DNA from 2 places in the Paenibacillus sp. FSL H3-0302 genome. Region 2 is predicted to be linked to the other one. Evidence: a T-box and tRNA genes for the amino acid it is inferred to sense, from the RefSeq annotation. Region 2 holds a T-box; the other holds one or more tRNA genes.
The links. A T-box is a leader RNA that pairs with one kind of tRNA and senses whether it is charged. The one in region 2 lies ahead of metG (methionine--tRNA ligase), so its partner is inferred to be a tRNA-Met.
Positions count from the first base shown of each region.

Region 1: it encodes a tRNA-Met, which carries the amino acid that the T-box ahead of metG (methionine--tRNA ligase) is inferred to sense. The anticodon was not compared.

Region 1 is NZ_CP150284.1:5,165,675-5,171,005, reverse strand. Features, by position in the region: gene MHH50_RS22990 (hypothetical protein) at 1-671, shown strand, start outside; gene MHH50_RS22985 (DUF3006 domain-containing protein) at 875-1,090, opposite strand; gene MHH50_RS22980 (MBL fold metallo-hydrolase) at 1,091-2,143, opposite strand; tRNA gene MHH50_RS22975 (tRNA-Met) at 2,338-2,403, shown strand; gene MHH50_RS22970 (sialidase family protein) at 2,842-3,978, opposite strand; gene MHH50_RS22965 (hypothetical protein) at 4,093-4,458, opposite strand; gene MHH50_RS22960 (hypothetical protein) at 4,867-5,331, shown strand, end outside.
Region 2 is NZ_CP150284.1:4,149,910-4,155,240, reverse strand. Features, by position in the region: gene htpG (molecular chaperone HtpG) at 1-914, shown strand, start outside; gene MHH50_RS18310 (DUF4362 domain-containing protein) at 976-1,440, opposite strand; T-box leader at 1,566-1,827, shown strand; gene metG (methionine--tRNA ligase) at 1,871-3,517, shown strand; gene MHH50_RS18300 (LysR family transcriptional regulator) at 3,527-4,396, opposite strand; gene MHH50_RS18295 (ABC transporter ATP-binding protein) at 4,547-5,331, shown strand, end outside.

The DNA of each region.
Region 1 (5,331 bases), 1.0 Mb from region 2:
TTAATTATTTTATCCCACTGAAAAATGCTAGACATCCAGTTTGTAATATGTTGGATAGGTTGGATTTTAGTCAATCTGGTGAGCTTTCTAACAGTGAAGACAGCTTGAAAAGGCTTGGGGTTTTATTGAAGAAGGGTACAAATAAGAACAAGGATTTTTTGAAATCACTAAATCTATACTACAATGCATTAGAGCAGTATAATATAAATGAAACACTAAGTTTTATGTTGTTTGTTACATCCATAGAAACTTTAACACATAAGTATTCTAAAAAAAGTAATATAACATCTCGAAATCTAGATTCAGATGATTATTTCTTTACCAAAATTATAAATATTATCGAAACGGATGTTGGTCAATCTGAAAATCGTGATTTTTTGAAGGGATTTGTTTTAGAGAGATATAAGGTAAAGATGAAATTTGTAGATTTTGTGCTTCAATTTTTGAATGAGAACTTTTATGAAATTTGGGAAGATCGAGGAATAGATAGAAGTGCTATTAGTAAAGAGGAAATAGAAGAATTATTGAACAGAATTTATAATCTACGATCAAATTACTTGCACCGTGGAGAAGATATATCGATTGAAATTAAGTTATATTCACTTTTGATATTGATTGAAAGAATTACAAGATTTATTTTGATTAAAGTATTTGATGAGCTGACAGCTTGATAAGCTTCATATTATGGAAATGCGATTGTTTGGATACTAAATTAAAAGTATTCAAGATATATGCCGATCTATGATACTACCGCTTCTCTTAAATGTACATTGGTAGCATTAATGATCAAGGATATTCTCGGATTTGAATTTGGAAAGAGGATGGATAAGAGTTAGTACATAATAAAACCCCGGATATTCACCGGGGTTCATTTTTAATCTTCGAACAAATCGTCCATTAGCTGCTGAATGTCTTCTTTTCTCTTTTTCGAGTCATTCTTATCGATCAGAATTTCATTATCTTTAAAAATAAGGGTATCTCCAGACTTTGCCTCTTTAGGTAAAATTGATTTTAAGATATCCTCAGTTTGCCCTTCAAATTCTACAACGGCATACTCACCTTCAAAGCGGTCAATGATTCCTTTATGCATTTACTTAGCCCCCTTAGTCGATGTAAAAGTGATTTTATTGCCATCACTTATTGCAGTAATTGTACCTTTTTGGTCAGTTCGTAACACTGAAGTATTCGCATTTTTTAACCTTGTAAGAATCCCGGAATCTGGATGCCCGTAATTATTTTTACCGACGCTTATTACTGCGTACTGTGGGTTAACGGAGTCGATGAATGCTTTGCTGGTTGAACTACTGGAGCCGTGATGGCCGACTTTTAATACATCAGCTTTTAAATTCATGCCATCGTCTAACATATCGTTCTCAGAAGCCTTTTCAGCATCGCCGGTAAAGAGGAAGGACTTGTTCTTATAAGTGACCTTTAAGACAGCACTCCAGTCGTTAATATTATCCCCATACGTTTTAATAGGAGCCAGGAACTTAGCCTCAACACCAGTTAAAGGAATGGTAACGCCTTTAGTCACTGCTTTGATGGTACGTCCCTCATTCTTTACAGCGGTCAAAAAATCTTTGTATGTCTCAGTGGTATGTGATACCTTTGGAGCGTAGACAGATTTAACATCCAGCGCTTTGAGAACATCATCTAATCCACCAATGTGATCTGCGTCAGGATGAGTAGCAACCAGGGCATCAAGTGTCTTTACACCAAGGGCGTTCAGGTATTTTACTACATTCTTACCCTGATCGTTATTACCTCCGTCAATGAGGACATATTGATTATTAGGAGTTCGGATTAAGGTAGAGTCCCCTTGGCCAACATCGAAAAAGTAGACCTGAAGAGTGCCGACGTTTTGTTTCTTTGGTAAAAGCAAAGCTGGAGCTGGCGTAGAAGTAGGCTTTGCTGTTGGTTTCGCAGTAGGCTTAACAGCTGGTTTCGCAGTGGCAGCAGGTTTTGAATTTGAACTACCACCATTGTGGTAATGGTATTCTCCGTCTTTCAGTCCCCACTTTGCACAATTGGTGCGGCAATAATGACCGCCATTTGCATCTGTGCGTCCTGGATGCGCCTCAGCAAGTACAGGCATCAACAATAAAACAAGTGACATGAAGATTGGTACAATAATTCTTTTCATAAAAAAATAAACCCCTAATGTATGATTCTGGGAGTATTCTATCAGTTATAGGTAATTTTTTCTAGAGAACATTACGAAAACTTGCTAACGAATTTGTAAACGAAGTATCTGATATAGAGTTAAATTCATGAATAGAAAAACCCCTATAATAGAAGAAAAAGAAACACAGTTAAGCTTATTTTAACCTTTCCCCAAGCTCAGTTGGTTAGAGCGGTCGGCTCATAACCGATTGGTCGGGGGTTCGAGTCCCTCAGGGCCCACTTATCAAAAACCCTTACTTTGTAAGGGTTTTTTGCTGTCTGTAGGTTCCCTTGTAAGTAGAAGTGGATGAGTTGGAAAAGCGACAAAATAGAAAATGATCACATTTTGGTCACGGCGTTGATAGATCCTCTGGTTTTATCATAGATCATCTGGAAAACGGTAAAAAGTATGTATTCTGTGGAACTGCACTCTTGTAGAGGAAAGGGGGACAGTCAAGACATATAGACTATTAAGTAGCAAGCACCATACGCCGTAGATTTTGATTGAATTAATAGCATGTCCAATACGCTGAAATTGATGATTTCTTTGAACAGGTTAATGCTGAATTTTGATAAGAAGCAATAAAGGATGCCGCATGTTCGCTCGGCATCCTTTATTGAAGATGGATATACTAACTTAACAGCCTTTTAATTAATCATCAGAAGTTGATTAATAGCTTATTGATTATCCCCAAACCAGATGTTCTCAGTACCGGTCCGCGTGTCTGTCCATACGCTCACTAGACGGCCTGTCTGGGGGACGATGGCATTACCGATGTAGTCCCCAATTAGGGGGATGCCGGTGACGTCAAAGGAAGTTGTTGTTATCCGGGTGTTTGTATACGTCATACCGCCATCTCTAGATGTTGCTAGATAAACATCAAGGTTGAGGGGGTTGACTCGATTAGTGTAATAGGTAACGAATATTGCACCATCCGCAGGGGATACGGTGATGGCTGGGAAAAAGTTTTGGGAGCCCACCGGACTACCTGTAATGGATATTGGTGCCCCCCAATCCACACCAAAATTGGTGGAAGTGGCAAGAAAAATATCGGAATAACCTTCTCGAAAATCTTGCCATACAGCATAGACATTACCTCGCGTCGTCGGTGCATTAGAAATATCTGCTGCGAGGGAAGGGTATGTCAGACATCTAAATGTATATCCCGGCAATGGATCTGGTGGGACTACAACGCTGGCGACCATGGTTTCAGGAGTAAAAATGACCCCACCGTCTGAGGATGTGCGAATTTTAAGATCAGTATTACCGGGAGGCTGATTGATCCATCCCACGATAACAATCCCATTTAATGTAATTGCTATACCGGGGAATTCTTCGAATTCTTCGACCGAAGACAGCAGGGAGGGACTGGAATAGGTACTACCGTTATCTAGGGAACGATTGAAGAATATCGTATTTCCCGGTATGAATTGTGTGTTGTAATCATGCGTATAACCAGTATATACATTTCCAAAAAAGGGACTTGATCCAGCTTTGTCGGTGACAACGACCACCTGATCATCATTTACAAACTGCCCAAACCCTTGATTCACGATGACTGGAGGTCCGAATGAAGAGGCATTGTCGGCAGATGTATAGGAAACGATCGACCCGCTGAGACCGTCTGAATCGAAGGCGTGGGCTAATACTACGAAAGTGGTCGGGAAAATATAATCAATATGTGGTGCTTCGATGCCTGCAAATCCTGTCGGTAACGGCAATAACGTTGTTGTCCAAGTGGCACCTGCGTCAATAGATTTGTATAAACCTATATTAGGAGGGCCTAATCGAAGATCTACAGCTACGGCAACCATAACTGAAGGATTAAGCCAATTTACCGCGATGGTGGGCTCAAACTGAACGCTTGCGCTCGGCGAAATTTGAATATTAGCCATGCTAAGCTCCTTTCGTCAGAGAGTTTTCGGTACTTATGGGTTCAGCTGAGCTATGAAAGTAAGTTCGGATTGCAGCACTCTTTGATGGGGAATGACGTTTCCTGACGAATCCGTTCCGAACACCGTGATAATCGTGTCTGCCGGTGCGTTTCCAGTTACGAGAAATTGGACTTCATAAGCTGAATTGCCTGCGATATTAAAACCGAGAAACTGGCTGGTGTTAGCATTAACATTTAATGAGTTGGAGTAGACTAAACCTTTACTAACCAAGGTATTCCATACGTAAACGTGATAGACTACGTTAGATGAAAAACTAAGGTTGTCATTATCGATATTAATGAGCACGTTGGATGCTGGGGTAGTCCCTGTGTTCGTAATGATGCCTGTTGTTGTTGCCATGAGCTTCACCTCTTTATTAGTTTGCTATATATATATGAATTGAGATTCATTGTGTTTGGACAAGGGAATCAGAAAAATCGCGGAAATGAATACTGAGAGGTCTAATTAGGTGGGGAAATACAAATAAAATTTCAGCATGATCTGAAGTAACTTGATTATAAGTTGAACAACAATTGACGATTTTTACGACTTCTCTGCCACTGCTGATCTTGTAAGGCGCATGCAGGTAACTATTCGCTATCAGCAGGAGAATTTTAAGAATTTTAAATAGAAGGTCTGACATTTATTTTAAATAAATGTTATAATTATTAAATCAGTGTGTAGAGATATTGGTCTTTTTTATTGGGCCAAAAATATATGTCTCATGATACGTCTGCCATCTGAAATATATTCACGGAGATGACAAACATGCATGGAGACACAAGACTGCCCAGAAACGGAAAAGAAGGTATACTATTTTTACTCATTATTTCAATCATTTCAGTTAACACTATTGCCCCTATTATTGTGGGGTTGGAACGCGGCTTCAGTAAGGAAGTGTATATAGATACACTAAAGGTTATTCCATTTATGTGGATGATCGTAGTTTTATCCGTAAGATTAGTTGCAGGACCGATTGTTGGAAAAGTGATGCCGAAATTCATGGGACAAACCGATGGATTTAATGCAAGGATTCTGTTGAATACTTTATTGAATGTCACAGTGTTATCTATTTTACTATCAATTATCGGCACATGGGTTGGGACGAAACAAATAAGCCTGGATCCACTTAAAAACTTCCTTCACATCTGGCCGAGAAACTTTGGAATAGCATTTTGGATTGAACTGTTGGTTGCGCAGCCGATCGCAAGATTTGCGATGAAAACATTACAC
Region 2 (5,331 bases):
TCAGCTTTGTAAAAGGTATGGTGGACTCAGAGGATCTTTCCTTGAACATTTCCAGAGAGATGCTCCAGCATGACCGTCAGCTGACTCTGATCGCTAAGAACATTAAGAATAAAGTGAAAAGCCAACTGCAAAGCCTGCTGAAGGATGAAAGAGAGAAATATGAGCAGTTCTATAATGCTTTTGGCAGACAGCTTAAGTTTGGTGTCTATAACGATTATGGGATGCACAAAGACACCCTTCAAGATTTGTTGATGTTCTACTCCTCTAAGGAGAAGAAGCTGGTTACGCTGGACGAATACGTCTCAAGAATGCCAGAAGATCAGAAATATATCTACTATGCTTCCGGAGAGTCGATCGACAGAATCGAGAAGCTCCCGCAAACCGAGCTTGTATCGGATAAAGGGTATGAAATTCTCTACTTCACTGATGATATTGATGAATTTGCGATCAAGATGATTCAGTCTTATAAGGAAAAAGAATTTAAATCCGTATCCAGCGGAGATCTGGGGATCGAAGCCGACGAAGCGGACAAGCCAACGGAAGCGGAAGAGAACGAAAACAAGGAGCTTTTTGAAGCGATGAAGGACATCCTGTCCGGCAAAGTGAAAAATGTCAAAGCTTCCAAACGTTTAAAGACTCATCCGGTATGTCTCTCTGCTGAAGGTGAACTGACAATCGAGATGGAAAAAATCCTGAAATCGATGCCGAATGGCCAAGAGGTGCAAGCGGATAAGGTACTCGAAATCAACATCCATCACGAAGTGTTCCAGTCCTTGAAGGCGGCAGCAGAGAACGACAAAGAAAAGCTCGGTTTATACACGAACCTGCTGTACAACCAAGCCCTGTTGATCGAAGGTCTACAGGTTAGTGATCCTGTTCAGTTCACCAATGATATTTGCAAAATCATGAAATAATATGAAGTACAGAGACCATCCAATTGTATTATGATTGGGTGGTCTTTTTTATTTCAGTATTTCATTTTGTTGTGCGAAAAAGGTAGTAATCAATTTCAGAGTCATTATTTGTGCAACCGCTGATCGAATAGATAATTTCACCTTGTGTGCTTTTTTTACTCGTCACTTCGGAGCAGGTATCGGTTCTGACTCCTGTGTTGCTTCCACCAAATGCATCATTAGAAGTATCATAGCTGTAATTAATCACGTTACCGTCAAATTTTAAATCCTTAAATATGGGATCGCCTTCATCTGTGTAACTTGTAACGCGTATATTGTCTGCTTTTTTGCTGGAGAGATTAGTTATAAATTTCTCGAATTTATCGAGGTTGTACACTTTTTCAAAAGAAACAATATCCCCTCTACTGATGGCTTCTTTGGAAGTATAGGGTTCACTTTTGGGAACAGAATTAACTTTATTATCGGAACAACCCCATACTCCTGCTAGTAAAAGAACAGAGAGTGTAAGCAAATTTACTTTTTTCACTGAGGGACCTCCTTGTAACGTATTTATATAAAAGACGGAGATTAACTGGAAAAGTTACAGAGAGCTTGATGTTTCACATTGACAATAAACAACAAATTGAGTATTATTTTCTCTAACTTGAATATGTAAAAGCAAAGAAGAGAAAGAGTACCACGGCAATTCTTTCAACAGAGAGCTCCGGTCGCTGAAAAGGAGTAAAGAAAACCCTTGGGAATATGGTCTCAGAGCTGCGCATCGAAACCTTATGGGTTGTAGGCTGCGCCGGAACCTGCATCCGTTACAGTGCTAGGGTATAAACGTTAATTAACGTCGTACCTGAAGAGGTAAATGTCATGAGGCATTTATAAAATTAGGTGGTAACACGTGAGTAGAACTCTCGTCCTTTGTGGATGGGAGTTTTTTGTTGTCTAAAAAAAGGAGGAGAAGGTTAATGAGTAATGTGTTTATAGGTGGCGCTTGGCCGTATGCGAATGGATCTTTACATCTGGGGAGATTATCAAGTGTGTTGCCTGGGGATGTGCTGGCACGATATTTTCGCTCCAAAGGGGATAACGTATTATATGTATCAGGCAGTGATTGCCATGGCACACCCGTAGCAGTTCAGGCTGCGAATGAAGGGATTACGCCGGGAGCTTTTGCAAGCAGATATCATGAAGAGTTTCTGAAGTGTTTTGAACAGCTGGGATTTAGTTATGATCTATATACTCGAACGGATCAACAGCAGCATCATAAGGTTGTGCAAGCGTTGTTTACAAAGCTGCTAGAGAATGGTCATTTATATAAAAAAACCATTGCTCAATGTTACTGCGAGGTGGATCAGCGCTTTTTGCCAGACAGATATGTGGAAGGGACTTGTCCGGTATGTGGTGAGCGGGCGCGAGGGGATCAATGTGATTATTGTTCTACGATTCTAGATCCTGCCGATTTGTTAGACAGAGTCTGCAAATTATGTGGGAATACACCAACAGAAAGGCCGACAGAACATTATTATCTTAGCTTATCTAATTTTCAGTCTGAATTAACGGAATATGTAGAGGAAGCACAATTTTGGAGAGAAAACGCTATAAAACTGACCAAACGTTATTTACAAGAAGAGCTGCAGGACCGCGCGGTAACAAGAGACTTGTCTTGGGGTGTAGATGTTCCTGTGGCTGGATTTGAAGATAAAAAAATTTATGTTTGGATTGAGGCGGTAAGTGGTTATTTATCAGCCAGTAAGCAGTGGGCTGCACAGTCCGGAGGAAACTGGGAGGATTTTTGGTTAGAGGAAAAAGGGGCGATTACCGCTTATTATGTGCATGGTAAAGACAATATTCCATTTCACACTTTAATATGGCCGGCTGTGTTATTAGGAGCAGGAGGTCTGCATTTACCGGACAGGATTATATCTAGCGAATATTTAACCCTTGAAGGGCAGAAATTCTCCACTAGCCGAAATTGGGCGGTCTGGGTACCTGATATTTTAGAGCGGTATCAGCCAGATTCTATTCGTTATTTCTTAATTGCCAATGGACCTGAGAAGCGGGACACGGATTTTTCCTGGAGAGAGTTTATTTATAGCCATAATGGAGAGCTGCTTGGAGCATTTGGTAACTTTGTGAACCGTTCATTGGCTTTTATAGATAAGTTTTATGAAGGGAAAGTGCCAAATGGGCAATTAGATAAGGGGTGGAAGGACAATATTGACCTCTTGTATCTGGAATCAGGACGGCTTATTGAGGCTGGGAATCTAAAAGATGCGCTGGAGTTTATTTTTTCTTATGTGCGCAAGGCAAACCAGTATTTCGATCTGCAAAAACCATGGATACAGATAAAAGAGGATCAGGTTTCTTGTGATTCTGCAATATACACATGTGTGCAGATTATTGCGAACTTAGCGAATTTGTTGCATCCGTTTCTACCGTTCTCTTGTGACAAGATCAGGGGGTTCCTGTCGTTAGAACTACCGAATTGGCAGCCTTGCTCGGTGCCCCCTTACCAACAGGTTACTGATTTACAATTATTGTTTGAACGAATTGATATTAGCCGTATTAAAGAAGAAGAGGATAGGCTAGATCAACAGCAAGTGAATAAATAGAGCTGGTATTTATCCATTCCTGAAGCTTTCAATAAACTTGGAAGCCAATGATGATAAGTATTTATCCTTAATCCAGACGGCGGCGACCCGCGTGCGTAGTGATTCACTACTGATTTCTTTATAGACCAAATTACGGTTACTCGTTAATTCGAAAGCGGATTTGGGGATGATTCCAATGCCAAGACCAGCGTTTGCCCAGAGCAGTGTTGTTCTAGCATCATCATTCATACAGAAAATCAGCGGATCAAAGCCGTTCTCAAGACATGTTTCCCGGATAAGCTGCTCAAAACGGCGGTAGATAATAAGCGGCTTATCCTTTAGCTCACCGATCTCAATAAAGGTTTCATCCGTTTTCCAGTCATACTCAGGTGTCATTACGGCAATCATAGGTTCAGCTTGTGTGTAAAGACATTCTAAATTTGTACCATTAAAGGGTGTCCTAACAATCCCGACTTCGACAATACCTTTATTCAGGAGGTCAATGATTCTAAAGGTATTTCCTTCATGAATCTCAAACTTCACACCTTTATACGTTTTGTGGAACTCACATAGCCGATCTTGAAGCAACGTAGCTCCAGAGGAGGAAACTGTACCAATGGCTAGGGTTCCTTTTAAACCTTTGACAAAATCAGTGAGCTCACGGGCAGTGGAATCTGCCAGCTCCAGGATTTGTTGGGCACGGTCCCGCAATATGGCTCCAGCTTCAGTGAGCTGCACGCTGCGTGGACCTCGTTCCACTAGCTTTACACCGAGTTCTTCCTCTAGGAGCTTTAGCTGCTGGCTCAGCGGAGGCTGGGCCATTTGCAGTTTTTTGGCTGCAGATGTAATCTGTCCTTCCTCAGCTATCGCCATAAAATATTTAAGTTGTCTAATATCCATATAAAAATCCTCCGAACTTGAGATATGCTAATCGTATGGGAGCGATACGAATCCAATATTATTAATATGTGAGTAGATATGCCATAATCATAACTGTTCTTATACATATTTCAAGTGGTTAAATACTTCTTATGTTGGGTGTGGATGAATTTGTTCAAAATTGCATTATATTTAAAGCCGTACAAAAAAGAAGCGATCATTGGACCGATCTTCAAACTGATGGAAGCGATTCTGGAGCTGATTTTGCCTACCATTGTCGCATTGATCATCAACAACGGGGTTGGCAATCATGACAGCGCCTATGTTTACCGCATGGGTGGTCTAATGGTGCTGATGTCACTGCTTGGCTTCGGCTGCTCCATGGTATGCCAATACTATGCAGCCCGGGCTTCACAGGGATTCGGTACGACACTACGCAATAAGATGTTTAGACATATCACCTCTTTGTCGTATGCTGAGCTGGATACCTTAGGTACACCTACACTGATTAATCGGATTACCAATGACGTAAACCAGCTGCAAATTGCTGTGGCTATGCTAATTCGTCTAGTTATTCGTGCACCGTTTATCTGTATCGGGGCTATCCTAATGTCCATGATTTTGGATTTTAGATTATCGCTGATTCTAATTGCGGCAACACCGATTTTTGGCATTATTTTATATTTTATTATCACCCGTAGTGCTCCTTTGTACCGAAAATACCAGCAGAAGCTGGATGCCCTTGCGCTCGTACTGAGTGAGAATTTATCGGGGATTCGAGTGATTCGTGCTTTTGCCAAAAGACGTACAGAAAAAGAACGTTTTGATGCTTCATCCGATGATTTGACTACTACAGCGATCCGGGTTTCACGGATATCTGCTTTGCTTGGGCCGATGACTACACTTGTAGTAAATGCGGCGATCATTGCTATTTTGTGGGTAGGCGGAATTCATAT